One region of the Paenibacillus polymyxa M1 genome, then DNA from elsewhere that is predicted to be linked to it. Evidence: a T-box and tRNA genes for the amino acid it is inferred to sense, from the RefSeq annotation. Region 1 holds a T-box; the other regions hold tRNA genes.
The links. The T-box of region 1 lies ahead of tyrS (tyrosine--tRNA ligase). A T-box ahead of a tRNA ligase gene usually reads a tRNA of that ligase, here a tRNA-Tyr.
Positions count from the first base shown of each region.

Region 2: it encodes a tRNA-Tyr, which carries the amino acid that the T-box ahead of tyrS (tyrosine--tRNA ligase) is inferred to sense. The anticodon was not compared.
Region 3: it encodes a tRNA-Tyr, which carries the amino acid that the T-box ahead of tyrS (tyrosine--tRNA ligase) is inferred to sense. The anticodon was not compared.

Region 1 covers NC_017542.1:3,638,323-3,648,679, forward strand. Annotated here, with positions in the region: gene PPM_RS16430 (sensor domain-containing diguanylate cyclase) at 1-288, opposite strand, end outside; gene rpsD (30S ribosomal protein S4) at 724-1,323, shown strand; gene PPM_RS16440 (AraC family transcriptional regulator) at 1,403-2,269, opposite strand; gene tyrS (tyrosine--tRNA ligase) at 2,466-3,719, opposite strand; T-box leader at 3,785-4,051, opposite strand; gene PPM_RS16450 (transglycosylase domain-containing protein) at 4,187-7,210, shown strand; gene acsA (acetate--CoA ligase) at 7,334-9,049, opposite strand; gene PPM_RS16460 (GNAT family N-acetyltransferase) at 9,296-9,928, shown strand; gene PPM_RS16465 (5'-methylthioadenosine/adenosylhomocysteine nucleosidase) at 9,942-10,357, opposite strand, start outside.
Region 2 covers NC_017542.1:4,831,646-4,842,002, forward strand. Annotated here, with positions in the region: gene PPM_RS21800 (TetR/AcrR family transcriptional regulator) at 1-327, opposite strand, end outside; gene PPM_RS30540 (ParA family protein) at 539-724, shown strand; gene PPM_RS21805 (NifU family protein) at 771-1,010, opposite strand; gene sufB (Fe-S cluster assembly protein SufB) at 1,325-2,722, opposite strand; gene sufD (Fe-S cluster assembly protein SufD) at 2,766-4,049, opposite strand; gene sufC (Fe-S cluster assembly ATPase SufC) at 4,097-4,873, opposite strand; gene PPM_RS21830 (MarR family transcriptional regulator) at 4,854-5,375, opposite strand; tRNA gene PPM_RS21845 (tRNA-Leu) at 7,237-7,315, opposite strand; tRNA gene PPM_RS21850 (tRNA-Cys) at 7,327-7,401, opposite strand; tRNA gene PPM_RS21855 (tRNA-Gly) at 7,413-7,484, opposite strand; tRNA gene PPM_RS21860 (tRNA-Gln) at 7,491-7,565, opposite strand; tRNA gene PPM_RS21865 (tRNA-His) at 7,575-7,647, opposite strand; tRNA gene PPM_RS21870 (tRNA-Trp) at 7,665-7,738, opposite strand; tRNA gene PPM_RS21875 (tRNA-Tyr) at 7,746-7,831, opposite strand; tRNA gene PPM_RS21880 (tRNA-Thr) at 7,836-7,911, opposite strand; tRNA gene PPM_RS21885 (tRNA-Phe) at 7,934-8,006, opposite strand; tRNA gene PPM_RS21890 (tRNA-Asp) at 8,042-8,118, opposite strand; tRNA gene PPM_RS21895 (tRNA-Met) at 8,134-8,210, opposite strand; tRNA gene PPM_RS21900 (tRNA-Val) at 8,236-8,311, opposite strand; tRNA gene PPM_RS21905 (tRNA-Glu) at 8,370-8,441, opposite strand; tRNA gene PPM_RS21910 (tRNA-Ser) at 8,459-8,550, opposite strand; tRNA gene PPM_RS21915 (tRNA-Asn) at 8,554-8,629, opposite strand; rRNA gene PPM_RS21920 (23S ribosomal RNA) at 8,695-10,357, opposite strand, start outside.
Region 3 covers NC_017542.1:452,862-463,218, reverse strand. Annotated here, with positions in the region: gene PPM_RS02055 (response regulator) at 1-588, shown strand, start outside; gene PPM_RS02050 (PAS domain-containing sensor histidine kinase) at 581-1,684, shown strand; tRNA gene PPM_RS02045 (tRNA-Gly) at 1,889-1,959, opposite strand; tRNA gene PPM_RS02040 (tRNA-Pro) at 1,969-2,042, opposite strand; tRNA gene PPM_RS02035 (tRNA-Arg) at 2,065-2,141, opposite strand; tRNA gene PPM_RS02030 (tRNA-Cys) at 2,168-2,238, opposite strand; tRNA gene PPM_RS02025 (tRNA-Gly) at 2,249-2,323, opposite strand; tRNA gene PPM_RS02020 (tRNA-Leu) at 2,330-2,417, opposite strand; tRNA gene PPM_RS02015 (tRNA-Lys) at 2,433-2,508, opposite strand; tRNA gene PPM_RS02010 (tRNA-Gln) at 2,513-2,587, opposite strand; tRNA gene PPM_RS02005 (tRNA-His) at 2,606-2,678, opposite strand; tRNA gene PPM_RS02000 (tRNA-Tyr) at 2,695-2,780, opposite strand; tRNA gene PPM_RS01995 (tRNA-Thr) at 2,786-2,861, opposite strand; tRNA gene PPM_RS01990 (tRNA-Phe) at 2,887-2,959, opposite strand; tRNA gene PPM_RS01985 (tRNA-Asp) at 3,010-3,086, opposite strand; tRNA gene PPM_RS01980 (tRNA-Met) at 3,112-3,185, opposite strand; tRNA gene PPM_RS01975 (tRNA-Val) at 3,196-3,271, opposite strand; tRNA gene PPM_RS01970 (tRNA-Glu) at 3,278-3,349, opposite strand; tRNA gene PPM_RS01965 (tRNA-Ser) at 3,381-3,472, opposite strand; tRNA gene PPM_RS01960 (tRNA-Met) at 3,476-3,549, opposite strand; tRNA gene PPM_RS01955 (tRNA-Asn) at 3,584-3,659, opposite strand; tRNA gene PPM_RS01950 (tRNA-Ala) at 3,664-3,739, opposite strand; tRNA gene PPM_RS01945 (tRNA-Ile) at 3,762-3,838, opposite strand; rRNA gene rrf (5S ribosomal RNA) at 3,873-3,989, opposite strand; rRNA gene PPM_RS01935 (23S ribosomal RNA) at 4,067-6,995, opposite strand; rRNA gene PPM_RS01930 (16S ribosomal RNA) at 7,213-8,766, opposite strand; gene PPM_RS01925 (FAD-dependent oxidoreductase) at 9,155-10,357, opposite strand, start outside.

The DNA of each region.
Region 1 (10,357 bases):
TAAATCCTCGTCATCATCCTCTTCCCTACCAGCAACCCGAACACCTGTAAAATTAAAGACAGCAGTATACTCTTCACTGATCCAGGATATACCATTGCTCTGCTGTAACCAATTCCGATATCCTTGGACGAGAAGCTGATTAATATAGGGGTAATCATAGGGTGTCATATCCATGTTCTGGAGCCAGGCAAAAGACGTATATCCTTTATCATCAAACAGCGGAGCACCGCTAGCCTGCACTGTTTTACTGTCAAGCGTTTGCTGATCCGTTGTTGAAAATTCCGACATATTAAGGCGCTCCTTCACAGCAAAATTAGCTGTACCAAGACAGCGGCTATACACCACTATAGCTCATAATATGATCTATTTTACTCTCAACTTTAGAAATTTGCATCCATTTTTCAGAAATTCGTCCCACCTTTTTAGTTCTTAAGCCCTATCGACAAATTTTGACGTTTTCATTCTTTTTCTCTACTTGACATTGACCCACTATAACATATAATATATATTATTGAAAAAGACTGTACGGCAGAACTATCTACTGTGCGGATCTTAAATTTTGGGCGTAACAGTTTGTGTCACCCTCATCTTATTTGTTGCTGACAGGACAGCGGCTGAACTTTTCTGTCAGTAGTGCGTCTCACCTTCTAGGTAGCGCCGAACAAATTGGAGCGCAAAGAGAGCCCCAACTCAAATTTTAATTATGAAGGAGTTAACTCTATAATGGCACGTTACACTGGTCCTAAATTTAAATTGAGCCGTCGTCTCGGTATTTCCCTGAGCGGCACAGGTAAAGAATTGAAACGCCCTTTCCCTCCGGGACAACATGGTGCAAACCAACGGAGAAAAATCAGTAACTACGGTATGCAGCTTCAAGAAAAACAAAAGCTGCGCCACATGTACGGTTTGGGTGAAAAACAATTCCGTACCCTGTTCAACAAAGCTCAACACATGCACGGTATCGCTGGTGAAAACTTTATGTTCTTGCTGGAAAGCCGCCTGGACAACCTTGTATTCCGTCTTGGCTTTGCTAATTCCCGTGCAGGCGCACGTCAATTGGTAGCTCATGGTCACGTTACTGTGAACGGCAAAAAAGTTGACATCGCTTCTTACCAAGTAAGCCCTGGCGACGTGATCGGTCTTCGTGAAAGAAGTCGTTCCCTGTCTTCCATCAAAGAAGCTTTGGAAAACCGTAACCACTTGGTAGCTTACCTGGAGTACAATGACGCAGCTCTGGAAGGTAAATACATTCGTTTGCCTGAGCGTGCTGAATTGTCCCAAGATATCGATGAAAAACAAATCGTCGAGTTCTACAACCGCTAATCCTTGCATTAGCACCGAAAAGCACCCGAATTCATTCGGGTGCTTTTTTTATATTCCCCACGCATTAAGCCTGAGAGTTTTATTCAATGGGGATGTACACTTTCATATTCAAATGATCAGGAGAGGAATTCATCACATCCGTAATTTCAAAATCAGGCCCTTCCCTCCGTTCAAAATTAGAATTAGGAAGCCATGTGCCGTAGATAAAGTCTCGTATATTCTGAACTCGTCCATTTGAACCTGAAGCGTCAAACTCAGCATACTTGCCTGCTGGAATCTCCATATTTATGAAACCCTCTGCCAGTTCTTTTGACTCTTTTTCAACTTCCTCACCCACCACAAATGAAAATGCACCGTTATCTTCAAATCGACAGGCAATCCCATATGACATTCCCGGAGCGATTTTATTCGGAATACACATAAAATATTCATGTGCGCCAAAGTGTTCATAAAATCCTGGGATTTCTTTATAGTGCTGCTCATTATTCAGATTTGTTTTATATTCATATCCTACAATTTTGGTCGTTTCGAGTTGCAATATTACAGGCTTGTTCACCTCTAATTCCTCCGTTGCGTTTTTTTGGTAATCCAAAAAATTGATTTTGCTTTGACCAGAAAGCTCAATATCACAGTTACGATATTTCCCAGGGGTGATCCCAAAACTTTTTTCAAATGCGCGAGTAAAAGCTTCTTGCGAGTTGTACTGATACTCAATAGCAATGTCCAATACCTTTTGATTGGATTGCTTTAGCCGTTTAGCCGCCTCGGACAATCTTCTCCTTCTTATATATTGTTGCACTGTAAAACCCGAAATGGCCTGAAAAACCCGCTGGAAATGAAAAGCTGAAAAGTATGCCTGTGAAGCAACCTCGGCAATTTTTAAATCCTCCCGGAGATTCAATTCAATAAACTCAATCGCACACTGAATTCGTTTAAAGTAGTCCATATAATCCTTCCCCGCACTTGTAATTTATCTAGCCTACATCCACATTGGGTAACCCACGTATTCATTATGTATAACTCTTTACCTACTTGTTTGATTATTTGTGCTAAGTTTACCACGGCTTTTCACTTGGCAGAAATAAAAAAAGCAGCACTGAGATGTAAAATTAATCTCAACGCTGCTAGTGAATGTATTTTAATTATCCAAGCTTGATTTTAGCAAATTTCCGTTTACCCACCTGTACAATGTCGCCTTCTTGCGGCTTGTATGCTTCGTTCACATCAGTCCACTTCTCTTCATTAATTTTAACTGACCCCTGCTGAATACTACGCTTGGCCTCACCGTTAGATGCTGCAAAGCCTAGATGAGTCAGCAACTGGATCACACGAATGCCGCCTTCTTCTAACTGATCAGCTGTCAAAGTGAATTCTTCAATATCGTCAGGAAGCGCACGTTGTTGGAATACGGTCACAAAATGCTGCTTGGCCGCTTCCGCCGCCTCTTCACCGTGGTACATGCGGACTAATGTTCCGGCCAGTTTCATTTTGGCATCACGTGGATGCACTGAACCCTCCTTAACACCTTTCGCCAGCTCTGCCAGCTCCTCATTGGTAATATCCGTTGCAAGCTCAAAATATTTCAGCATCAGCTCGTCAGGAACGGACATCGATTTACCGTAAATTTCGTTTGGCTCCTCATCCACACCAATGTAGTTCCCCAAACTTTTGCTCATCTTCTGAACGCCATCAAGACCCTCAAGCAGTGGTAATGTAATAGTTGCCTGCGGCTCCACTCCGTATTCTTTTTGCAGGGTTCTGCCCATCAGCAGATTAAACTTTTGATCTGTCCCTCCCAATTCTATATCGCTTTGGAGAGCCACGGAGTCCATGCCCTGCATCAGCGGGTAAAAGAACTCATGGATGCTGATTGGCAAGCCGTTTTGGTATCTTTTTGTAAAATCATCCCGCTCCAACATACGGGCAACCGTTACTTTGGCAGACAGGGTTACCACATCCGCAAAAGACATCGGTCCTAACCACTCAGAATTGTAGTATACCTTTGTCTTTTCAGGATCGAGAATCTTAAAAATTTGTTCCTTGTATGTTTGTGCATTGCGCTGTACATCTTCCTCAGTCAGTTGCTTGCGGGTCTCCGATTTACCTGTCGGATCACCAATTCTGCCTGTAAAATCTCCGATAATCAGTTGCACTTGGTGCCCTAATTCCTGGAACTGGCGCAGTTTGTGCATAACAACCGTATGTCCGATGTGAATGTCGGGCGCAGACGGATCCAGACCCAGCTTAATTTTGAGTGGCTCGCCGCTAACAACCGATTTAACAACCTTACGCTTCAGCTCATCCTCAGGTACAATTTCCGCTACTCCACGACGTATCACTTCTAGTTGTCGTTCTACCTCTGCCTGTTGCTCAGGCTTCAATTCTTCCCACTTCATCCTGAATCCCTCCTATTTTTCATCCAAAAATTACTATTTTAACAAACCAAAAAGCCCCTTTCATCCCAAGGGACGAGAAGGAGCTGCTCGCGTTACCACCCTAATTAAAGAAACGTATGCAAAAGCAAACGTTTCTTTCACTTCATTCCTATAACGGGTCTACACCCGGTACCGGATTACTATGATGAGCTTCGCAAACCTGCAAAAGCCTTCCATTCATCCAGACAGCTCCAGACGGTAATTCAAAGGAGGGACGCTACCGATTCACACCACCCATCGGCTCTCTGCACAACGTGATTCCGCCTTCTACTGAAGTCTTTCTCTGCTTTTCACGATATTTACTTTGACCTATTTATAACACACTGTTTTTATGTAGTCAACGACACCAAAAGACAGGCTTTTTAGCATATGGGTTCATTTTGTAATTTTATGCTATAATAATGGCTGTTATAAAGGAGGAAGACTTAATGGTTGAAGAAAAAAACAATGTATCAGAGCCAAAGCCTTCCCGCTTACGGAGAACCATGCGAAGGCTCGGCCGTGTCATAAAGTGGGTCGTCATCATCGGTTTTATGGGAGCACTATTCGCAGGAGGAACCGCCGCCGGCTATATTGCTTCTATTGTAAAAAACGAGCCCGTGCGTTCCAGATCTACGATTCTACAGGAAGTAGATAAAAATGCAATTACAGGCTTCGCTTATTTCAATGATGGCTCTCCCATCGGGCAGCTTCGGACCGAGGAAGATCGAAGACCTGTTACATTTAAGGAGATTCCTCAGCTCGTCATTGACGCAGTCATTGCTATTGAAGATAACCATTTTTACGAGCATAAAGGTGTCGATTTGTCGGGAACGCTGCGTGCTGTGAAGCAAAAGGCACTACATGAATCCGTACAAACTGGAGGGAGTACTCTTACCCAGCAGCTTGCACGTCGTGTCTTTTTAAATCTTGATCGTACGGATGACCGCAAGGTCAAAGAAATTTTACTATCTCTGCGCCTGGAGCGCTTCCTGAGTAAGCAGCAAATAATTACAGCCTATCTCAATAAGGTACCTTTCGGTAACGGATCAAGCGGTTACAACGTCTTTGGTATTAAAGCAGCGGCCAAAGGTATTTTTAATGAGAATGATTTGGGCAAGCTTAATGTAGCCCAAGCTGCCTATCTGGCAGGTTTGCCACAACTCCCTTCTTCTTATTCTGCTTACAACGGTAAAGGCGAATTTAATGAAGCTGGTTTTAAAAGAGCGATCAACCGCCAGCACCTGGTGCTCAGCCGAATGCTGGAGGAGAACAAAATCAATAAAGCACAATATGATGAAGCGATGGCTTTTGATATCAAAAAATCTCTCGCACCACGCACTGTTAAGGCTTATAACACCTATCCATATCTTATGATGGAAACAGAGCGGCAAGCTGCGCAGGCACTCATGTCTGTCACCAATCCGAGTCAAAAGGCTAATGCCAGTGCGGATACCAAAACCAAGGATGATAACGACTTGCTCAAAGAAGCCGAACAGCAGCTTCGCACAGGCGGCTATATGGTATATACCACCATTGATAAGAGCGTGTACAAATCTATGCGTCAAATTGCAGAAAATAAGGACAACTTCTCTGCTACTAGTAAAACCAAAGGTGACGAGCAAGCGGCAGCCATTCTGATTCAGCATAAAACCGGCGCCATTCTCGGTATGATGGAAGGTCGGGACTTCCAAAAAGAGCAAATGAACTACGCTACCCAGATGGTACGCCAGCCGGGTTCAGCCATGAAACCGATTGCTGCTTATCTGCCTGCTTTGGACAGCGGTCTCGTACAGCCTGGCACGATTGTGGATGATGCCCCTATTATTTTGAAGGATGGCAGTAATGGATATCACATCCCGAAAAATTCCAACAACCGCTACCAAGGATTAGTCACAGCGCGTTATGCACTGAATCAATCGCTAAATACGATAGCACTCAAGCTGTTTAACGAAAAGGTAGGGATCAATAAGGCGTGGGCTTTTGCTAAAAAACTGGGTATTACCACCTTGGAACCAAGCGATAACAACGCCCAAACCGGTGTACTCGGTGGCTTGGCCCACGGGGTAACCGTTGAGGAGCTCACCAATGCATATGGAGCCATCCCAAATGGCGGTGTGTTTAATGATGCCTACATGATCGAAAAGATCGTGGATTCGCAAGGCAATATTGTATACAAGCATCAGCCTAATCCCGTGCAAGCCTTCACACCACAAACTGCCTACCTGATGACGGATATGTTACGTACAGCCGTATCGGAAGGCACAGGCAAACTGGTGAGACGTAACTTTAATCAATCCGGCAAGATTCCGATTGCCGGTAAGACAGGCACTACGCAATCCTACACCGATGTGTGGTTCGAGGGCTTTACACCTGACGTCACGCTGGGAGTGTGGGTTGGATACAAGCAACCTGTCAATAAGCTTGAAACGAAAGCACAAAAAGAGCGGGCTCGTCGTCTATGGGCTCTAATCATGAATGAAGTAACGGCTAAAGATTCTCAGTTATTCCAAACGGATAGTTTCAAGAGACCTGACGGTATTGTAAGCCGGACAGCATCCGCTTATGGTTCAGACATTTATAACAGTAAATATTTACCCAAAAACAGTGAAAATGGCGTTACCCGTGCGAAATATATTACCTATCAGGGTGTAAATTACATTCCACGTGATGGTACGCCAGATGATATGTTGTATGAACGGACCGTTAGAAAACGGGAAAAGCCAATCTCAGAATTGATTAAAGAGCTTCAGCAAGCCTTTACAGTGATGAGACGGCATAATTCGTTGTCCTACTATCTGCCTCAAGATGCAGATAAAGAAGCTCCTACTCAGATTGATCCACGCAGGGACGATGGGGCAGCTCCTAACGCTCCATCTAGCGTCAGCGTAAGCTATAGCGACGGCAAGGCCATAATTAGCTTTAGCCCAAGCGGAAACAGTGATGTTGTAGGTTACCGTCTATATCGTTCTACAGATGGAGGCAGCTTCGAGCGGCTTGGCAAGGTTGTCATGGCTGATGGCTCCAAGGTATTCTCCGACAGCCCTGGTGGAAGCAGCGCAAGTTACTATGTGACCGCCGTTGATGTGGGAGGACATGAGTCTGGACCAAGCAGCAAAGCAGACACAGCACCTGTAGTACCACCTGCGGATTCTGAGTCACCAGAAGCTCCGGGCGAGGGAGATGAAACAGGTGCGCAGCCTACAGAAGTTCCTACTGCTCCTGAACAGCCCCAAGCTAAAGCGGCAGGCACGTCCGTAGTGCTCCAATGGAGTGCAGGAAAGCCTGCGGACGCTATAACAGGCTATAACGTATATTACAGTGAAAGCGGTGCGGAGCCTTTTAAAAACATAGGCTCTACCGCAAACACCAACTTTGAGTATAAACCAGGCCGCAAGCCCAAAGGCTGGTTCCGTGTTACTTCCATGAATACCATGGGGGAATCGGCTCCTTCTGGAGCCGTTCGTCCATAGTTCAAGACAAAAACAAGAAGCAATAGTTTGGGTGAGATGAATGAGTTCATCCTAATAAAAAAGGGAGTCTTCATAGCTATAATGGCTATGGAGACTCCCTTTTTAGTGCAAACATGCATCAATTCAATCCTCAATGGTAGACAGGTCACCTGTAGGAAGGTTAAGCTCCCAGGCTTTCAGCACACGTCTCATAATTTTGCCGGAACGGGTTTTGGGTAACTTTTCCTTAAATTCAATTTCACGCGGAGCAGCATGAGCAGACAGCCCTTCCTTGACGAAGCGGTAAATGTCCTGTTGTAACGCTTCCGACGCGGTATAGCCATCACGCAGGGCGACAAATGCTTTAATGATCTCTCCTCGAACAGTATCTGGTTTCCCAATGACTCCAGCTTCCGCTACAGCAGGATGCTCCAGAAGCTTGCTCTCCACCTCAAAAGGACCGATGCGCTCTCCGGAGGAGTTGATAACATCATCAATTCTTCCCTGAAACCAGAAGTATCCGTCCTCATCCATGTAAGCTGAATCACCGGATACATACCAACCGGGAAAGCGGAAATATTCCTGAAACTTATTTGGGTTGTTCCATATACGGTTCATCATGGATGGCCATGGTGTACGAATCGCCAAATGTCCCATCCTATTAGGAGGCAACACCTGGCCTCTGTCGTCCAAAATAGCAGCTTGAATACCTGGAAGTGGCTTTCCCATCGAACCTGGTTTAATCGGCAGCTCTGGGTAATTACAGATCAACTGGCCTCCTGTTTCCGTCATCCACCAAGTATCATGAATACGCTGTGTGTATACTTGCCAGCCCCATCTCACTACCTCGGGATTCAGTGGCTCCCCAACGGATAATACATGCCGCAAGCTGCTGAGATCATAGTTGGAAACTACCTGCTCCCCTGCGCTCATCAACATCCGAAACGCCGTAGGAGCACTATACCAAATCGTCACTTCGTGACGTTCAATCGTACGGTACCAGTCCTCTGGGCTGAAACGGCCTCCACGGATGACATTTGTTGCTCCATTTAGCCAAGGAGCAAAAATGCCATATGACGTTCCCGTAACCCAGCCAGGATCCGCAGTACACCAATATACATCATCTTCCCGCAGATCCAGCACCGTTTTACCCGTATAGTAATGCTGAATCATTGCATTTTGTACATGATACACGCCTTTGGGCTTGCCCGTTGAGCCTGATGTATAGTGAATAATTAATCCATCTTCACGACTCAGCCATTCGGGCTCAAGCTCTTCTGAGGATGTGAGCATTTCCGTTTCGAAATCAATAATTCCCTGCTCCCGTTCGTCCATATCACCGACCACAAAAATATGACGCAACTCAGGAAGCTCCTCACGTTTTACCCGTGAAAGAAGCGCAGGTGTGGTTACTAATGCCACCGCCCCGCTATCCTCCAAGCGATCTTTAATCGCCGTTTCCATAAACGCCTCAAACAGTGGGCCGACAACAGCGCCTACCTTTAAAACCCCAAGCATACTAATGACCAGTTCAGGTGAACGCGGCATGAATATAAACACCCGTTCCCCTTTACCAATACCGTATTTGCGCAGCACATTTCCGAACCTGTTCGAGCTGGCACGAAGCTGAGAAAAAGTGTAGGTTTCATGACGGTTTGCATCACAATACAAAAGTGCTGCTTTCTCCCCCCGTCCTTCCTCTACATGTCGATCAATCGCTTCATGTGCCATATTCACTTTGCCTGTTTCATACCACGTAAAATGACGTTCTACATCTTCCCACTGAAAGTTGTTGTAAGCTTGTTCATAAGAGCCCATGTTGGATGTGGGAACTACAGCCTGGAGTTCTTCAATCTTCATGCGTTCAGCCTCCTCACAATAGAATAATGAGAATTACACAGAACAAAATAGCGCTTACAAAATTAATAGTGCAAATGATTTCTTTTGATTTGTGGTTTGATTTAAAGCACTTAATTGTGAACAATTCGTGTCTAAATCAGTATATCATAGGTAAGGATGTGACGACCATCCTTTTCATTTATTTGTTTTTTTGTTATAAGTAGGGGATATGAAGAGCTACTGATGGCAAACAAGGAGGTCGCACCCATGCAGCATTTAAAATTGTACCACTTGGACACGCTGGATCACAACGGACAAACCATCTATGTAGAAGGACCGATATCCGCTGATCGATTGCGTTCATTTCAAATGCATACGCAATTGGACGCCTTTCGTAAACCAAAGGAGCAATTCGAGGCGCTGGTGGAAATTTCAGAACTGCCAGAAGGCAGAATTATCATTGCCCATGACGGAGAAACCCTTCTGGGATACGTTACTTTTCACTATCCTGATGAGATGGAACGCTGGTCGGAAGCTGGCATGAAGGATTTACTGGAACTCGGAGCTGTCGAGGTAGCCGATGACTATCGCGGACTGGGCCTAGGTAGCCGAATGATTCGGATTGCCTTTGAAGACGGACAGCTCGAATCCTATATTATTTTTACAACCGAATATTACTGGCACTGGGATTTAAAAGGCAGCGGTCTTTCCGTATGGGAATACCGCCGCATGATGGAACGCCTGATGAAAACCGTAAATATGGTATGGTACGCCACGGATGATCCTGAAATATGCTCACATCCTGCGAACTGTCTGATGGTACGAATGGGAGATGATGTGCCCCTCGAATCACGAGAACAGTTTGACCGCATCCGGTTTGTCCGAAGATTCATGTATTAAAAAAATTACACCCTTAATCCAAATGCTTGAGCATGAACTCCACAATACGGTGTGAACGATGTGAAGCTTCCACTGTAAACTCAGCATAATTCACGTGAGCCGATCCATCAGCCTTATCTGACATAGATCGTAGGACAACATAAGGCACAGCATTCATATGAGCTGTCTGAGCCACTGCGGCGCCTTCCATCTCGGTACAAGCACCGTCCATTTCTTGATGCAATGCTGTTACTATCTCACGGCTTGCGACAAATTGATCGCCGGAAAGTACTTTTCCGACAATATATCGATCTCCAAACGATTTGCAGGCTTGTTCAGCCAGACGGACAAGTTCGGGATCGGCCGCGAACTCTGAGGTGTCCTGATAAGGAATGACCCCTCTGGCATAACCCAAAGGCGTTACATCCATGTCATGTTGCATACATGTTG
Region 2 (10,357 bases), 1.2 Mb from region 1:
TCTTTTCCATTGCTCAGGATAATACTTTTTCATCTGGTCTAATATTCTTAAATCATAAAACTTATAATACAGCGGCATAACCCTAATCGACTGTTTAATCTTTTCTAACAAAGTTAATTCATTGTTTTGGATAATTTCTTCTGTCTTTTGAATCATATCATCATTTGTACGCTCAATCAGTGTCTCTAAAATAAGCGTCTTAGATGAGAAATTCTCGTACAATGTACGCTTACTGATGGCAAGTCTTTTCGCAAGATCGTCCATAGTAAATTTCAAACCATTCTCATGAACTTCCTCTACAAAAGCTTCCAAAATTCTTTCCTGCATATGCATTCCTCATTTCTCTTACACTTAATAAACTATAAATGTTTTTTCAGTACCATCATCCTACTACAACTTCAAAGTCCCAGTCAAATATAAACCTAATTAAAAAGGATCTCTGCAAAGTTCTTATCTTCCACTCATCTGGATCCAAGTTAATCTTGTTGCCAAAGTTAAGAATACGAATAATAAAAAGGATGATAAAATGCATTAAAGCATTTTATCATCCTTTTGTGTATACCGGCGAGAGGGCTCGAACTTCCACGGTTTCCCACTCGATACCGAATGTAATCTTTCTAACACCTTGTTTAATGAAGGTAAAAAAGCACTGCTCGTCGATTTCGACCCGCAAGGTAATCTGTCGATGTACTTTGGTATTGAGCAGCGGGATCAACTTCCGTAGCTATGGTCTGCGACAGGACTAATTCAGTTGCTCAGTATCAAGGAATTTAGAATACTTGTACAACTTCTTTAATATCATCAATTTCCTCAAGAATTGCGCGCTCAATAGCAACCTTTAACGTAATCGTAGCACTTGGGCAACCATTGCAAGCTCCCAAAAATCTTAATTTTGCTATACCGTTCTCAACTTCGACCAGTTCAGCATCTCCACCGTCACGCAGTAAGAAAGGACGTAGTTTGAGAAGAACTTCCGATACTTCATCGAATAAAACTCCATTTTCATCCATTATGTCAACTCCTCCCATTGTTTTGCCAACCGTCAATTCAGACCTTTTTTCACCCTAGATCGTCTGAGTGATCCTTTGCTTTTTGCCTAAGAGTGACCTCTTGATCCGAAAGTTCCCTTATAAGCGTATGAATAGAGTCTAAAGGTATCATCACACCACAACTTGCGCTCAATCCTGACAGCATATGGAGGCAGAACTGAAGTTTTCGTATCTCTCGAGTAATTTGAGCTAGTTCTGAATCGTCCGAATTATTTTTCTTCATTACTAGCACCTCTTTAAAGAATGATAAAGGTTTGATCTATTAAATTAATGAATCAACCGATGCTTCCTTCCATCTCAAATTGAATCAACCGATTCATTTCAACGGCATATTCCATTGGCAATTCTTTGGTAAACGGTTCAATAAAGCCCATTACAATCATTTGTGTAGCATCTTGTTCTGTAAGCCCGCGGCTCATTAAGTAAAACAATTGTTCCTCGGACACTTTGGATACTGTTGCCTCGTGCTCCAAAGTAATCTGATCGTTTTTAATTTCATTGTACGGAATCGTATCTGATGTTGACATGTTATCCAATATCAACGTATCGCACTTAATATTGGACTTGGACCCTGCGGAATCGCGGCTGAAGCTGGACAACCCTCGGTAGTTTACTTTTCCGCCCTGCTTGCTGATGGATTTGGATATAATCGTAGATGTTGTCTCGGGAGCAAGGTGAATTACCTTCGCGCCGGCATCTTGATGCTGATCTTTACCGGCTACGGCAATAGACAGGATGGACCCCTTGGCTCCCCGTCCTTTCAATAATACTGCCGGATACTTCATTGTTACCTTGGAGCCGATGTTGCCGTCTACCCATTTCATTGTGGCATTTTCTTCTACCACAGCCCTTTGGGTTACCAAGTTGTAGATATTAGGAGCCCAATTCTGAATGGTCGTGTAACGGACACGGGAATCTTTCCGGCAAATAATTTCAATAACTCCACTATGCAGGGAACTGGTACTATAAATAGGTGCTGTACATCCTTCAACATAATGGACAAAGCTGCCCTCTTCGGCAATAATTAATGTCCGCTCGAATTGACCCATATTTTCAGAATTAATACGGAAATAACCTTGTATCGGAACCTCGCACTGAACACCCTTCGGAATGTATACAAAGCTACCGCCTGACCAAACCGCACTATTAAGCGCCGCAAATTTATTGTCGGCGGGAGGGATGATCGTTCCAAAATATTGCTTAAACACTTCGGGGTATTGCTTTAATGCAGTATCCGTATCAAGGAAAATAACACCCTGATCCTCCAGTTCCTTCTGCATGCTGTGATATACCACTTCCGATTCATATTGAGCGGATACGCCCGCCAGGAACTTTTGCTCCGCTTCAGGGATGCCCAGCTTGTCAAAGGTTGCTTTGATCTCGGAAGGAACCTCCTCCCAGGTCTTTCCCTGTTTTTCAGAAGGACGAACGTAATACTGGATGTCATCAAGACTAAGCCCGGTCAAATCCGCTCCCCATTCAGGCATCGGCATTTTGTAGAATTGATTCAAAGCTTTCAACCGAAAATTGAGCATCCACTCCGGCTCTTCCTTGATCCGGGAAATTTCCCGGACAATCTCTTCCGTCAGACCTTTTCCAGATTGAAAAATAGACTGGTGCTTGTCGCGAAACCCATATTTATATTCGCCCATATCTGGTGCTTTTTTTGCCATTAGTATCACTCCTTTTTAACCTTTCAAGATTCATTTTGATTTGCTATGATCTGCCGAGTTTGCTTTCCACTAAATCTTTTAGGCGACTGCGAACACCTTCCAGCGGGATCTCCGAAATGACAGGAGCGAGAAATCCAAAAATAACAAGATGTTCGGCTTCACTCCGTGATATCCCGCGCGACATCAGATAATAGAATTGCTCTGCATTTACTTGCCCCACGGATGCAGCATGACCCGCGGTTACATCATCCTCATCTATCAGCAGGATCGGATTGGCATCGCCGCGAGCTTTAGGACTTAGCATAAGCACGCGTTCTGTTTGCTGACCATCACAATGGGTTGCACCTTTTTCAATCTTTGTAATGCCGTTGATAATGGCCGTAGCTTCTTCAAGCATGACTGCACGCGTAATCATCTGGCTTACCGAGCTTCTGCCAAAATGCTGAGCTTGAGTTGTATAGCTCGATTTTTGATTGCCCGTGCCAATAGCAATCACCTTATTGTCGGAGACCGCCCCGTTGCCTTGTAGCAAAGTCTTGGTATCGCTGGCGGTATAACCATTGTTCATCTCACCGATAATCCACTCCACACCCCCATCAGCAAGAACGACCGCCCGTCGCTGGGTGAAATCTGTTGTAGTTGCAGCAAGCTGATGAACCGAAGCTACTTGCACCTTTGAGCCCGCCCCCGCGAAGACCTCCGTCACACTGTTATGCAATACCTTGACATCATCACGACTCGATACACAATTATCCACATAAGTAATCTTGCTGTTGCTCCCTGCCACAATTAAGACGTGAGGAGCAAAACACACACCGCTTGTATCGTTAATAAAGATCGCTTGAATAGGTGCTTCAACCTCTACACCGTCTGGGACATATAGAAAAACGCCACCACTCCATAAGGCACTGTGTGCAGCAGATAAACGATGTTCTTCCGGCTTCACTGCCTGAAAGAGATAACGTTGAACCAGCTCCTCGTGCTCATTTGCCGCAGTATGCAGATCCGTTAAAATGACTCCCTGGGCGGCTAAGCTCTCGGACAATTTCGTATACACTACATCCGAGTTGAACTGAACGATTAGTCCGCCTTTCACCGGAGAAGCAACCAAACCTCGAACAACCTCCGGCGCTTCCTCCAAACTAGACCACGCATTCTCAGCTTTGTAATCTCCACTTTCGTAGATATCCCATTTTTCAAGATTGATTTTCTCCACTTTAGGCAACTCCAGCGTCCCTGCCAGTTCGAGTGCGTGAACGCGGCGTTCAATCAGCCAACGAGGTTCATCCTTAGCGCTTGACCATGCGCGTAAATCGTCCACATTCATTGAAACTCTAGCTTGTATATCCACGTGCTGTTCCTCCTCTCCGGCTTTTAAGCTTCACTTACCGTCTCATCCGTAATCCCAAGTTCCTCCTTCACCCAATCGTACCCTTCAGCCTCCAAACGGTGGGCAAGCTCCGGACCGCCAGATTTAACTATCCGGCCTTGCATCATGACATGCACAAAATCCGGGGTAATATAATTCAACAGTCGTTGATAATGGGTGATGATTAAAAAGCCTCTATCCGGGCTGCGCATCTCATTTACGCCATTGGCCACAATACGCAGTGCATCAATATCAAGCCCTGAGTCCACTTCATCCAGGATCACAAACTTGGGTTCAAGCAGCATCATTTGCAAAATCTCATTCCGCTTTTTTTCACCGCCAGAGAATCCCTCATTCAAATAACGATGCATAAATTCCGGGTTCATCTCCAGCCCCTTCATTTTGCTCTCCATTTCACGGATAAAACGGATTAAGGATATCTCATCACCTTCTTCACGCCGTGCATTGATGGCAGTTCTGAGAAAATCCGAGTTGGTCACGCCAGCAATTTCACTTGGGTATTGCATAGCGAGGAACAAACCTGCCTGGGCACGCTCATCCACCTCCATCTCCAGAAGGTCTTCATTGTCCAATGTCACCTTACCGCCAGTAACCTCATATTTGGGATGGCCCATTAAAGCTGAAGCCAATGTACTTTTTCCCGTCCCATTAGGCCCCATAATCGCATGAATCTCTCCGCCATGAATCTCCAGTGTGAGCCCTTTTAAAATTTCTTTCCCTTCAATCTTGGATCTTAATTTCTCAATCTTTAATGTCGTCATTTATCTTAAACTTCCCTTCGGAGTATTCTTCGGCACGCGCCACCAAATCACTCATAAATTTTCCAATAGTCTGCAGCTCAACCTCTGAATAGGATTCAATGAATTGGTAAAATCTTTCTTCTTTTTCTTTGTGCAGTTCTTTATGCAAATGATAAACGTGTCTTCCCTTATCCGTTAAACTAAAGTAAATCTCCTTACGATTGCTGTTCAGTTGGCTTCTCATAATGAAGCCCATTTCCAGCAGCTTTGCACTAATTTTAGTAATGCTAGCTTTGGACAACCCCATCTTCTCCACAATCCCGGTATGATTTATCGGTTCATAATCACCAATGCAATCAATAACGTGTACACTAGTAATATTATTGGAGAGCATGTCAATCTGGTACTTTCTAGCCTGTTGCCGAAACGAGTTAATTTCTTGTTCAGTATACAGCTCATTCAGATGTAGCATTTTAATATATTGCTCGTAAAGATGACCTTTAAAATGATTTTGAAACTCCAATTTCCCAATCTCCCCTCTCTTGTAGTAGTTGCAGATCAAGTTCAGTGTCACCATTAGATTATATTTTGTTCACTAGTAAACAAAATTATATTAACACAATTGATATTGATAATCAATATCAATTGTGTTAAATGTGACGCAATTTTGGAGGCGTTTTTCATGGGTTTGTTGTCATTGTCATCGGCCTCATGCTGTGTTTTGACTATGGCACGTCCCAGAAATGGTCTTGTATACCTCTGATCAATCCTGCTTTGCGAGGATTGATCAATGGAACCCATTCGGCAGCACCCGGATGGTTCTGGTAACCGAAGCCAAGTCCAATACCGTGGCCTATTGAACGTCATGGTACACCTGCCACAGGCCAGGGTCGCTATCGTAAAAAGAGGACAAAGGTGGTGCTTGGCCGAGCTGTTTTAAAGCCGTATCGCCGCGTTTGAGTACGCTATCGTGAGCATGTATGGCAATGAATAATCCGTCAGTTACCTGTGTCTGGATATGTTATGGGGTCAAAGAGTATAGCAAAAACTGTGGTTTTTGCTGGTGAATCCGAACAGGCGATGCTCCATTCTAACCCGCACCGATCTGACACTGGAGGCGATCTAGATTATCGAACTTTATACCGCCCGCTTCAAAATCAAACACCTTCTGGGCGCTAAAGCAATCCATCGGCGGATTCAGCTACCACTTTTGTAGCAAATCCATTCCGAAGCTCAACCGGTATTTGAAAAAGGATCGGGTTCACCCTCTGGGGTTGTTGGAAGAGGAGAAAGCACAACGGGACATCCGCCTAACTGTAAAGATGAGAATGGTAAACGATAACCAAAATGGATCCCCACGGGGCTTAAGATAAAAGGAACCAAGAAAAGAACCGAAATCTTGCTTCAGGAAGCCAGGAAGAATTATCATATGGAAGGACAAGCACTCGCGGTTGAAAACGAAGATATGCGTAAGAGTAAAAGCAGCTACTCCATTCGTTAATAGCAAAAGGCTGTTCGCAGACTTTATGCTTCGATGGCTAGAGATGATGAAAAACAGCATCGGGCTTATCTCCTATATCTCCTATTCCGACACTTAAAAGGCCACGTAGATCCTTTTTCCGAGAGAAAGGGATGTATTGCTTGATGATTTAACTACAGAGGATTTTCAGAACTTGTATTCCCATGAAATGAATGTGCAAGGTGTCAGCGCCAATACCGTTATTCATTATCACGCGAACATTGCAGAGCCCTTCAGTATGCCATGAAAATAAAGCTGATTGTGGCGAATCTCCCTGACTTAGTTGAAAGCCCAAAAAAGAACAATTACGTCGTGAGCTTCTACAATGCCGAGGAGCTGAATCAACTCCTCGCAGTAATCCGAGGCGAAAGAATTGAGCTTTCCGTTATCCTGGCTGCCTTTTATGGGCTAAGCCGAAGCGAGGTCCTAGGATTAAAATGGTCGGCTATTGATTTATTAAATTGGACTATTAATATTAAACATACCGCCACATCGGGCAGTTAGAATAGTAGATATATTGAACTTGAAAAGGACCGAACCAAGAATAAAGCCAGTCGCCATATACTGCTACTGATGGACACGTTCTATGAGCTTCTGATTCGTATGAAGGAATAACAGGAATTCTATCGCTTATCTTCTGACAATTCTTATTGTCTTGAATACCTGGAGTATATTTATGTAGATGTATTAGGGGTAAGCATGAAAGAAGTTTCAGGAATGGTTAGGCCACAGCGATTATGCAACAACGGCAAATATTTATTCGCATATGGAATACAACTCATTCAGCTCAAACAATGAGTGGGGTACTAAAGCTCAAATAAAAAAAGCTCACTAGAGAATGTCTCTAATGAACTCTTTTAGTTAATACCGGCGAGAGGACTCGAACCTCCACGGTTTCCCACTCGATTTTGAGTCGAGCGCGTCTGCCATTCCGCCACGCCGGCATATTTAATTATGGAGGCGCCACCCAGATTTGAACTGGGGAATAAAGCTTTTGCAGAGCTTTGCCTTACCACTTGGCTATGGCGCCAGAGTATAAAAAGCGGACGACGGGAATCGAACCCGCGACCCTCGCCTTGGCAAGGCGATGCTCTACCGCTGAGCCACGTCCGCATAAGATGGCTGGGGATATAGGATTTGAACCTATGCATGACGGAGTCAAAGTCCGTTGCCTTACCGCTTGGCTAATCCCCAATAAGAAAGGGCGGCCGATGGGGCTTGAACCCACGAATGCCGGAGTCACAGTCCGGTGCGTTAACCACTTCGCCACGACCGCCGCAAGTAATAATTGTATGGCAGGGGCAGCAGGAATTGAACCCACACCAACGGTTTTGGAGACCGTTGTTCTACCTTTAAACTATGCCCCTATAAAACTGGTGGAGGATGATGGATTCGAACCACCGAACCCGTAAGGGAGCAGATTTACAGTCTGATGCGTTTGGCCACTTCGCTAATCCTCCAAAATGGTGCCGGCGAGAGGACTTGAACCCCCAACCTACTGATTACAAGTCAGTTGCTCTACCAATTGAGCTACACCGGCACAAAAACTATTCAATTAAAAGTGGCTCGGGACGGAATCGAACCGCCGACACGAGGATTTTCAGTCCTCTGCTCTACCGACTGAGCTACCGAGCCTCACAATAAGACCCTTTATCAAGTAATACATTAAATGGCGGAACTGACGGGATTCGAACCCGCGATCTCCTGCGTGACAGGCAGGCATGTTAGGCCTCTACACCACAGTTCCATAATAGATTTAAATTGGTTGCGGGGGCAGGATTTGAACCTGCGACCTTCGGGTTATGAGCCCGACGAGCTACCGAACTGCTCCACCCCGCGACAATAATAAGTATTTATTTTCAAATGGTGGAGGCTGAGGGGATCGAACCCCCGACCCTCTGCTTGTAAGGCAGATGCTCTCCCAGCTGAGCTAAGCCTCCTCAACGGAACACTTCTCATATTATACCATAACAAACTTTTTAATGCAACTTTTTTTTATGACCCGTAGGGGATTCGAACCCCTGTTACCTCCGTGAAAGGGAGGTGTCTTAACCCCTTGACCAACGGGCCATGCTATAGAATAATTCTGGCGGAGAGAGAGGGATTCGAACCCTCGAGACGCTTTTGGCGCCTACACGATTTCCAATCGTGCTCCTTCGGCCAACTCGGACACCTCTCCATATGGCTCCCCGAACAGGACTCGAACCTGTGACAACTCGATTAACAGTCGAGTGCTCTACCAACTGAGCTATCAGGGAATATTAACACTTGTTTCAAGGTTACACCCTGAAAACTGGATCCGAAACTTCATTGCGCTTTATCTTAGGATAAGCCCTCGACCGATTAGTATTGGTCAGCTCCATGCATTACTGCACTTCCACCCCCAACCTATCTACCTCGTCGTCTTCAAGGGGTCTTACATACTGGGAAATCTCATCTTGAGGGGGGCTTCACGCTTAGATGCTTTCAGCGCTTATCCCTTCCGTACATAGCTACCCAGCGGTGCTCCTGGCAGAACAACTGGTACACCAGCGGTACGTCCATCCCGGTCCTCTCGTACTAAGGACAGCTCCTCTCAAATTTCCTACGCCCACGACAGATAGGGACCGAACTGTCTCACGACGTTCTGAACCCAGCTCGCGTACCGCTTTAATGGGCGAACAGCCCAACCCTTGGGACCTACTTCAGCCCCAGGATGCGATGAGCCGACATCGAGGTGCCAAACCTCCCCGTCGATGTGGACTCTTGGGGGAGATAAGCCTGTTATCCCCAGGGTAGCTTTTATCCGTTGAGCGATGGCCCTTCCATGCGGTACCACCGGATCACTAAGCCCGACTTTCGTCCCTGCTCGACTTGTAGGTCTCGCAGTCAAGCTCCCTTCTGCCTTTGCACTCTTCGAATGATTTCCAACCATTCTGAGGGAACCTTGGGGCGCCTCCGTTACTCTTTAGGAGGCGACCGCCCCAGTCAAACTGCCCACCTGACACTGTCCTCGTACCGGATCACGGTACCAAGTTAGAACCTAGATACGATCAGGGTGGTATCCCAAGGATGCCTCCCTTCAAGCTGGCGCTCAAAGTTCTACGGCTCCCACCTATCCTGTACAGATCGTACCCAAATTCAATATCAAGCTGCAGTAAAGCTCCATGGGGTCTTTCCGTCTTGTCGCGGGTAACCTGCATCTTCACAGGTATTAAAATTTCACCGGATCTCTCGTTGAGACAGCGCCCAAGTCGTTACGCCATTCGTGCGGGTCAGAATTTACCTGACAAGGAATTTCGCTACCTTAGGACCGTTATAGTTACGGCCGCCGTTTACTGGGGCTTCGGTTCATAGCTTCGCCCGAAGGCTTACCACTCCCCTTAACCTTCCAGCACCGGGCAGGCGTCAGCCCGTATACTTCGCCTTGCGGCTTCGCACAGACCTGTGTTTTTGCTAAACAGTCGCTTGGGCCTTTTCACTGCGGCCCCCTCGGGCTATTCACCCTACCGAGGCACCCCTTCTCCCGAAGTTACGGGGTCATTTTGCCGAGTTCCTTAACGAGAGTTCTTCCGCGCGCCTTAGAATTCTCTTCTCGCCTACCTGTGTCGGTTTGCGGTACGGGCACCTTCTCCTGGCTAGAGGCTTTTCTTGGCAGTCTGAGATCATGACCTTCGCTACTATAATTTTCGCTCCCCATCACAGCCCAGCCTTACGATGCGCGGATTTGCCTACACACCAGCCTCACTGCTTAGACGGACATCCATCAGTCCGCGTCACTACCCTACTGCGTCACCCCATTGCTCATCACGGATTACGGTGGTACAGGAATTTCTACCTGTTGTCCTTCGACTACGCCTATCGGCCTCGCCTTAGGTCCCGACTTACCCTGAGCGGACGAACCTTCCTCAGGAACCCTTAGGCTTTCGGCGGATCTGATTCTCACAGATCTTTTCGTTACTCATACCGGCATTCTCACTTGAATGCAGTCCAGCGCTCCTTCCGGT
Region 3 (10,357 bases), 2.7 Mb from region 1:
GGCAAAAACGGTATTAAGGTAGTAGGAGATGCCGCAGACGGGGATGAAGCAATCCGCAAAGCGGTGGAGCTACAACCTGATGTCGTGCTCATGGATTTTAGTATGCCACCTGGCAAAGATGGCCTCACGGCAACCACCGAATTAAAAAAACAGTTGCCGGATACAGAAGTGCTTATTTTAACGATGCATGATGATGAGGAATATCTGTTCCGAGCCATTCAAGCCGGAGCATCTGGATATATTTTAAAAAGTGCACCTCATGAGGAATTACTCGCTGCCATCCAGTCTGTGGCCGAAGGCAGTGCCTATCTATACCCCAATGCAACCAAACGCCTGATGAGTGAATATCTGGACAAAATCAAACAAGAGGGCATTGCCGGACCGTATGAATCCCTGTCTGAGCGGGAAAAAGAGATCCTATCATGGGTAGCCAAAGGATATGCCAACAAGGAAATTGCCGAACACCTGGTGATTAGCGTCAAAACCGTAGAGTCCCACAAAAGCAACCTTATGGAGAAGCTTAACTTGAAAACACGGCCTGAGTTGGTCAAATTTGCACTGAAAAAGGGGTTGCTCCATTATGAATGAACCTTCTAACCCTTTACTGCAGCCCGCCTTTGGGGAGTCAACCGATAAACTACTGAATGATTTGGAAATTCATATACCAGATTCTCCTTTTCTCCATGTACTGCGTAGTTCTCTCCACCAGCTATCCAATCTTAAATTTGCTCTAGATACATCTTCCATCGTTGCTCTGACCGATCATCGAGGAATTATTCAGTACGTAAACGATAAGTTCTGTGAGATTTCGCAATATAGTCGTGAAGAATTGATCGGGCAGGATCATCGTCTCATTAATTCGGGCTATCATACTCGAGCCTTCATGAAGAACCTGTGGACTACGATCCGTTCTGGTGAGGTATGGCAGGGAGAAATACGAAATCGTGCTAAAGATAACAGCTACTACTGGGTAAATACTACGATTGTTCCATTTATGGACGAGGAAGGTAAACCCTATCAGTACTTAGCGATCCGTAATGAAGTAACAAAATTAAAAAAAGTAGAGGCAGAGCTTCAGACCATGATGACGCAAGTCATGCAAATACAGGAGGAAGAGCGTAAACGCTTTTCAAGAGAGCTTCATGATGGGATTGGTCAAAGCCTGTTTTCACTTATTATTCAACTAGATAGCCAACTAGCTGAACAGCCCAGTGCTACTCTGGAAAATCTACGTACACAGGTAACTGATATCATTAAAGATGTTCGTGGCTTAGCGTGGGAACTTCGTCCCTCAGTTCTGGATGATTTGGGTGTCGTACCGGCCCTAAGAACTTATATTGAAAATTTCTGTTCGCATTACGGAATCGAAGTGCATTTTCAATGTACTTTACGTAAACGCCTTGATATCCGAAAAGAAATAGCAATCTATAGAATTGTACAAGAAGCACTGACGAATGTGGCTAAATACGCAGATGTAGCAGAAGCATACGTTGATGTAGAGGATCAAGACGAAATAATAAAAGTAACTATTCGGGATGAGGGTATGGGCTTCTCTGGAGAATCCAAAGGAGAGGGAGTTGGATTGTTCAGCATGGAAGAACGAGCTAGAGGAGTAGGCGGCTTCATGAGCATGACTTCTGCTCCAAATCAGGGAACCTCCATCCAACTAACCATTCCAGTGTAAAATCTGTGCACTAGATCAGTTATCGGTGTATCCCCATGCAGGAACAGGAGAGATACACCGATGGCAAGCACTAACAATAGCCATCACTTTGTGGAATCTATGGAATATAAATGTACAAAAAAAAGAGAGAGCTCTGTCCCCAGACAGGCTCTCTTTATTTATAAGGTGTCACCACTGAGGCAACAAGAATCCGCTATAGCAAAAAGCGGGTGATGGGAATCGAACCCACGCTACCAGCTTGGAAGGCTGGAGTTCTACCATTGAACTACACCCGCAAATCAGTATCGGGATGACACGATTTGAACATGCGACCCCCTGGTCCCAAACCAGGTGCTCTACCAAGCTGAGCTACATCCCGACATTATACATTTTTTAAGAAATGGCGCGCCCTGAGAGATTCGAACTCCCGGCCTTTTGATTCGTAGTCAAACGCTCTATCCAGCTGAGCTAAGGGCGCATATTAAATTCCATAATGAGCAGTTAAGGCGCCACCCAGATTTGAACTGGGGATGAAGCTTTTGCAGAGCTTTGCCTTACCACTTGGCTATGGCGCCGTATGGATAATGGAGCGGACGACGGGAATCGAACCCGCGACCCTCGCCTTGGCAAGGCGATGCTCTACCGCTGAGCCACGTCCGCAAAATATGGTGCGGTCGAGAGGACTCGAACCTCCACGGGGGGTTAGCCCACACGGACCTGAACCGTGCGCGTCTGCCAATTCCGCCACGACCGCAAAATAATTTATAAATGGTGAGCCATGAAGGACTCGAACCTTCGACACCCTGATTAAAAGTCAGGTGCTCTACCAACTGAGCTAATGGCTCTTAATGGCTGGGGATATAGGATTTGAACCTATGCATGACGGAGTCAAAGTCCGTTGCCTTACCGCTTGGCTAATCCCCATTAAATTAAGAATCAAAGGGCGGCCGATGGGGCTTGAACCCACGAATGCCGGAGTCACAGTCCGGTGCGTTAACCACTTCGCCACGACCGCCATATGATTATAAAACTGGTGGAGGATGATGGATTCGAACCACCGAACCCGTAAGGGAGCAGATTTACAGTCTGATGCGTTTGGCCACTTCGCTAATCCTCCAAAAATGGTGCCGGCGAGAGGACTTGAACCCCCAACCTACTGATTACAAGTCAGTTGCTCTACCAATTGAGCTACACCGGCACATTACCAATTCCCACTTGAAAGGTGGCTCGGGACGGAATCGAACCGCCGACACGAGGATTTTCAGTCCTCTGCTCTACCGACTGAGCTACCGAGCCATATTTAATTTTATAACTATACCATATAGTTCGTACTATATGCATTTAAATGGCGGAACTGACGGGATTCGAACCCGCGATCTCCTGCGTGACAGGCAGGCATGTTAGGCCTCTACACCACAGTTCCAGAGGCATTTCCAATAGGAAATTAATTGCGGGGGCAGGATTTGAACCTACGACCTTCGGGTTATGAGCCCGACGAGCTACCGAACTGCTCCACCCCGCGATATAAAATATGGTGGAGGCTGAGGGGATCGAACCCCCGACCCTCTGCTTGTAAGGCAGATGCTCTCCCAGCTGAGCTAAGCCTCCATATTATGACCCGTAGGGGATTCGAACCCCTGTTACCTCCGTGAAAGGGAGGTGTCTTAACCCCTTGACCAACGGGCCTTACAAAATGAATTCTGATTTAATAAATTTATGGCGGAGAGAGAGGGATTCGAACCCTCGCACCACTTTCGCAGTCTAACCCCTTAGCAGAGGGTCCCCTTATAGCCACTTGGGTATCTCTCCGAGTAGCGGCAGAGGGGATCGAACCCCCGACCTCACGGGTATGAACCGTACGCTCTAGCCAGCTGAGCTACGCCGCCACCTTATATATAAAATTCAGAAGTATTAAAAATATGGCTCCCCGAACAGGACTCGAACCTGTGACAACTCGATTAACAGTCGAGTGCTCTACCAACTGAGCTATCAGGGAATATTGGTGGAGCCAAGGGGGATCGAACCCCTGACCTCCTGCGTGCAAGGCAGGCGCTCTCCCAGCTGAGCTATAGCCCCATACTTTTAGTCAATCTAGAAATGGTGGGCCTTAGTGGACTCGAACCACCGACCTCACCCTTATCAGGGGTGCGCTCTAACCAGCTGAGCTAAAGGCCCTAATTTATAATTTTATCATCCTTTAAAGGACTTTGCTTGGCGGCGTCCTACTCTCCCAGGACCCTGCGGTCCAAGTACCATCGGCGCTGGAGGGCTTAACGGTCGTGTTCGGGATGGGTACGTGTGGAACCCCTCCGCTATCGCCACCAAACATGAATTTGCCTCGCAAATTCTAACTTCAAGGTTACACCCTGAAAACTGGATCCGAAACTTCCTTGCGTCTTATCTTAGGATAAGCCCTCGACCGATTAGTATTGGTCAGCTCCATGCATTACTGCACTTCCACCCCCAACCTATCTACCTCGTCGTCTTCAAGGGGTCTTACGTATTGGGAAATCTCATCTTGAGGGGGGCTTCACGCTTAGATGCTTTCAGCGCTTATCCCTTCCGTACATAGCTACCCAGCGGTGCTCCTGGCGGAACAACTGGTACACCAGCGGTACGTCCATCCCGGTCCTCTCGTACTAAGGACAGCTCCTCTCAAATTTCCTACGCCCACGACAGATAGGGACCGAACTGTCTCACGACGTTCTGAACCCAGCTCGCGTACCGCTTTAATGGGCGAACAGCCCAACCCTTGGGACCTACTTCAGCCCCAGGATGCGATGAGCCGACATCGAGGTGCCAAACCTCCCCGTCGATGTGGACTCTTGGGGGAGATAAGCCTGTTATCCCCAGGGTAGCTTTTATCCGTTGAGCGATGGCCCTTCCATGCGGTACCACCGGATCACTAAGCCCGACTTTCGTCCCTGCTCGACTTGTAGGTCTCGCAGTCAAGCTCCCTTCTGCCTTTGCACTCTTCGAATGATTTCCAACCATTCTGAGGGAACCTTGGGGCGCCTCCGTTACTCTTTAGGAGGCGACCGCCCCAGTCAAACTGCCCACCTGACACTGTCCTCGCACCGGATCACGGTACCAAGTTAGAACCTAGATACGATCAGGGTGGTATCCCAAGGATGCCTCCCTTCAAGCTGGCGCTCAAAGTTCTACGGCTCCCACCTATCCTGTACAGATCGTACCCAAATTCAATATCAAGCTGCAGTAAAGCTCCATGGGGTCTTTCCGTCTTGTCGCGGGTAACCTGCATCTTCACAGGTATTAAAATTTCACCGGATCTCTCGTTGAGACAGCGCCCAAGTCGTTACGCCATTCGTGCGGGTCAGAATTTACCTGACAAGGAATTTCGCTACCTTAGGACCGTTATAGTTACGGCCGCCGTTTACTGGGGCTTCGGTTCATAGCTTCGCTCCGAAGAGCTTACCACTCCCCTTAACCTTCCAGCACCGGGCAGGCGTCAGCCCGTATACTTCGCCTTGCGGCTTCGCACAGACCTGTGTTTTTGCTAAACAGTCGCTTGGGCCTTTTCACTGCGGCCCCCTCGGGCTATTCACCCTACCGAGGCACCCCTTCTCCCGAAGTTACGGGGTCATTTTGCCGAGTTCCTTAACGAGAGTTCTTCCGCGCGCCTTAGAATTCTCTTCTCGCCTACCTGTGTCGGTTTGCGGTACGGGCACCTTCTCCTGGCTAGAGGCTTTTCTTGGCAGTCTGAGATCATGACCTTCGCTACTATAATTTTCGCTCCCCATCACAGCCCAGCCTTAACGATGTGCGGATTTGCCTACACATCAGCCTCACTGCTTAGACGGACATCCATCAGTCCGCGTCACTACCCTACTGCGTCACCCCATTGCTCATCACGGATTACGGTGGTACAGGAATTTCGACCTGTTGTCCTTCGACTACGCCTATCGGCCTCGCCTTAGGTCCCGACTTACCCTGAGCGGACGAACCTTCCTCAGGAACCCTTAGGCTTTCGGCGGATCTGATTCTCACAGATCTTTTCGTTACTCATACCGGCATTCTCACTTGAATGCAGTCCAGCGCTCCTTCCGGTACACCTTCAACCCGCATTCAACGCTCCCCTACCCCTGATGCAAAGCATCAAGCCATAGCTTCGGTGGTGTGTTTAGCCCCGTTACATTTTCGGCGCAGAGTCACTCGACCAGTGAGCTATTACGCACTCTTTCAATGGTGGCTGCTTCTAAGCCAACATCCTGGTTGTCTGTGCAACTCCACATCCTTTCCCACTTAACACACACTTGGGGACCTTAGCTGATGGTCTGGGCTGTTTCCCTTTCGACAATGGATCTTAGCACTCACTGTCTGACTCCCGGAACTAAATCTATGGCATTCGGAGTTTGACTGAGCTTGGTAACCCTTGCGGGCCCCGCACCCAATCAGTGCTCTACCTCCACGATTCTTCTTTCCGAGGCTAGCCCTAAAGCTATTTCGGGGAGAACCAGCTATCTCCGGGTTCGATTGGAATTTCTCCGCTACCCCCACCTCATCCCCGCATTTTTCAACATGCGTGGGTTCGGGCCTCCAGTGCGTGTTACCGCACCTTCACCCTGGACAGGGGTAGATCACCCGGTTTCGGGTCTACGTCCACGTACTCAGTCGCCCTATTCAGACTCGCTTTCGCTGCGGCTTCAGCTCTTCACCTTAACCTTGCACGGGAACGTAACTCGCCGGTTCATTCTACAAAAGGCACGCCATCACCCATAGATCGGGCTCTGACTTCTTGTAAGCACACGGTTTCAGGATCTATTTCACTCCCCTTCCGGGGTGCTTTTCACCTTTCCCTCACGGTACTGCTTCACTATCGGTCGCCAGGGAGTATTTAGCCTTGGCAGATGGTCCTGCCGGATTCATACGGGGTTTCACGTGCCCCGCACTACTCGGGATCCGTCTCGGAGGGAACAGGTTTTGAATTACAGGGCTTTTACCTTCTCTGGCGGGCCTTTCCAGACCTCTTCATCTAACCGGTTCCTTTGTAACTCCATGTGAGACGTCCCACAACCCCAAGGAGCAAGCTCCTTGGTTTGGGCTAATCCGCGTTCGCTCGCCGCTACTGACGGAATCACTATTGTTTTCTCTTCCTCAGGGTACTTAGATGTTTCAGTTCCCCTGGTCTGCCTCTCACTCACCTATGAATTCAGTGAGTAGTGACTGTCGATGAAGACAGCCGGGTTTCCCCATTCGGACATCCCCGGATCAAAGCTTGCTTACAGCTCCCCGAGGCCTTATCGTTGTTCGCCACGTCCTTCGTCGGCTCCTGGCGCCTAGGCATCCTCCGTGTGCTCTTTGTAGCTTAACCTAGTATCTACATTGTAAATACGATATGCTACCTTTATTTCACTTGTTTACACAAGATCAGCTTAAAGGAATATTCTAAAACGCAATTTCGTTTCGGTATCCAGTTTTCAAGGTGCAATTCGAGAGTTTGAACCCTCAAAACTGAGCAACGAGTGAGTAAGTTTGAAGCTTATGCTTCATATTTGAATGTTTCCATTGCAGGAAACGATTCTCCATAGAAAGGAGGTGATCCAGCCGCACCTTCCGATACGGCTACCTTGTTACGACTTCACCCCAATCATCTACCCCACCTTCGGCGGCTGGCTCCTTGCGGTTACCTCACCGACTTCGGGTGTTGTAAACTCTCGTGGTGTGACGGGCGGTGTGTACAAGACCCGGGAACGTATTCACCGCGGCATGCTGATCCGCGATTACTAGCAATTCCGACTTCATGTAGGCGAGTTGCAGCCTACAATCCGAACTGAGACCGGCTTTTCTAGGATTGGCTCCACCTCGCGGCTTCGCTTCCCGTTGTACCGGCCATTGTAGTACGTGTGTAGCCCAGGTCATAAGGGGCATGATGATTTGACGTCATCCCCACCTTCCTCCGGTTTGTCACCGGCAGTCTGCTTAGAGTGCCCAGCTTGACCTGCTGGCAACTAAGCATAAGGGTTGCGCTCGTTGCGGGACTTAACCCAACATCTCACGACACGAGCTGACGACAACCATGCACCACCTGTCTCCTCTGTCCCGAAGGAAAGGTCTATCTCTAGACCGGTCAGAGGGATGTCAAGACCTGGTAAGGTTCTTCGCGTTGCTTCGAATTAAACCACATACTCCACTGCTTGTGCGGGTCCCCGTCAATTCCTTTGAGTTTCAGTCTTGCGACCGTACTCCCCAGGCGGAATGCTTAATGTGTTAACTTCGGCACCAAGGGTATCGAAACCCCTAACACCTAGCATTCATCGTTTACGGCGTGGACTACCAGGGTATCTAATCCTGTTTGCTCCCCACGCTTTCGCGCCTCAGCGTCAGTTACAGCCCAGAGAGTCGCCTTCGCCACTGGTGTTCCTCCACATCTCTACGCATTTCACCGCTACACGTGGAATTCCACTCTCCTCTTCTGCACTCAAGCTCTCCAGTTTCCAGTGCGACCCGAAGTTGAGCCTCGGGATTAAACACCAGACTTAAAGAGCCGCCTGCGCGCGCTTTACGCCCAATAATTCCGGACAACGCTTGCCCCCTACGTATTACCGCGGCTGCTGGCACGTAGTTAGCCGGGGCTTTCTTCTCAGGTACCGTCACTCTTGTAGCAGTTACTCTACAAGACGTTCTTCCCTGGCAACAGAGCTTTACGATCCGAAAACCTTCATCACTCACGCGGCGTTGCTCCGTCAGGCTTTCGCCCATTGCGGAAGATTCCCTACTGCTGCCTCCCGTAGGAGTCTGGGCCGTGTCTCAGTCCCAGTGTGGCCGATCACCCTCTCAGGTCGGCTACGCATCGTCGCCTTGGTAGGCCTTTACCCCACCAACTAGCTAATGCGCCGCAGGCCCATCCACAAGTGACAGATTGCTCCGTCTTTCCTCCTTCTCCCATGCAGGAAAAGGATGTATCGGGTATTAGCTACCGTTTCCGGTAGTTATCCCTGTCTTGTGGGCAGGTTGCCTACGTGTTACTCACCCGTCCGCCGCTAGGTTATGTAGAAGCAAGCTTCTACATAACCCCGCTCGACTTGCATGTATTAGGCACGCCGCCAGCGTTCGTCCTGAGCCAGGATCAAACTCTCCATTAAAGACCAACCGAAGTTGGTTTATCGAAAGAGCGATTAGCTCATTTTGAAACTGACGAGATAAAATATCTCATTGTTTGATTTTGCGAACAAAATCATTTACTCACTCGTTGTTCAGTTTTCAAAGATCAAATTCTTTTTCGCTGCGTTTTTCAGCAGCTATAAGATCATATCATATTCGTTTCAAAAATGCAAGGGTTATTTTTCTCTTCTTTTCGAAGATTGTTTCGCCCTAGTTATTCTTTTTCGAAACGGCTGTTTTGTTGTCAGCTCAAATAATATATCATATACCTAAGCAACTTAGCAAGTATTTTTTTATTATTTTTATTTTTTGAATACATCTACTCATTTTCTGCTCCGATAAATCAGTCAAGGGGCTAATGCCCCTTCATTAACTGGTCACTCCTTCTGGTTCGAACACCTCTACTGGCCAATGCAGCTCCACACCTTGACGAAGGAGAACATTTTGAAAACGTCCAAGATGTTCTTCTGATCGGCTCACTTCAATAGGATATACTCCGTTGGAGACACAGTAAGCCGCCAAGCTTCCCGATGACTCTCCTATATTCCATTCTGTAGGATGTAGCCGATAGCAACCATTGGCTATTTGAGTCATCCCTATATTTTTGCATGCAGGAAGCAAATTACGTACTCTCACAGGAATCAGTGAACCCAATGGAATTTCATAAGGATAGTTAGGGATGTAAAAGGTTCGCTGAGATACCGTAGTCGGATGAAGATCTAAATGATAGCTGCCCACACCTACACTGTCTGAATACCGTTTGGGTCCCTCCTTCCCCCGAAGCTCACGACTTACATCAAACTCCGAAATCGTATACTTGGCCTTAATCCGGCGCGACTCGCGAATATAAGCCGTTTTAGCCAGACCGTCAGAAGTGCCAAGAAAATCACCCCGTGGTCGAATTCCTGGATAGCCGAAACCTCCATCTAATCGGGGAGCCTCAGTTTGAAGCCAATATATTAATGAACGAGTCAACTCACGCGCTCCTTCTCGATGCCTTGCCTGCTCCTGAGCGGTGACACCAATCAATGGTCCCAGGTAATAATCATTTTGAGCCCAGTTTAAAAGAGTAACCTCACCATCGTTTAGCGGTTCGCTCCATATGGAAGGATCTACGATACGACGATAATCCCATAAGGATACAATACCCTGATCGTTAGGGAATAATGTGAACTGTTTTAGCTTACTGGTATCATCTGCATCTGTTGCAAACCAGCTCAAAATCGGAAAACGGGAAAAGGACGGGATATAATTCCTCCAGAAATCGTATTGTTGCGGTCGCTCTATAATGAAGCTTTCCTGAGGAATGTAGTCTACAGCAGCCACATGCGTGATAGATTGCATATCAAGAGGATTAGCATACTCCAGTGCATGAGGCTCCCCCGTTGCAGCTCGGGACTCCGCTCCACTCGTATGCTCCACACCCGCCATGGGAAGGAGATCACCACACTCTGTGGCATCCAGATAAAACGTTCCATGCAGCACTCTGAGGCCACTCTTATGATCAGGATTATACGAGGTGCGGACGGTAACAGAAGTGATAGAATCTCCATCTGTCTGAGCAGCAATAGG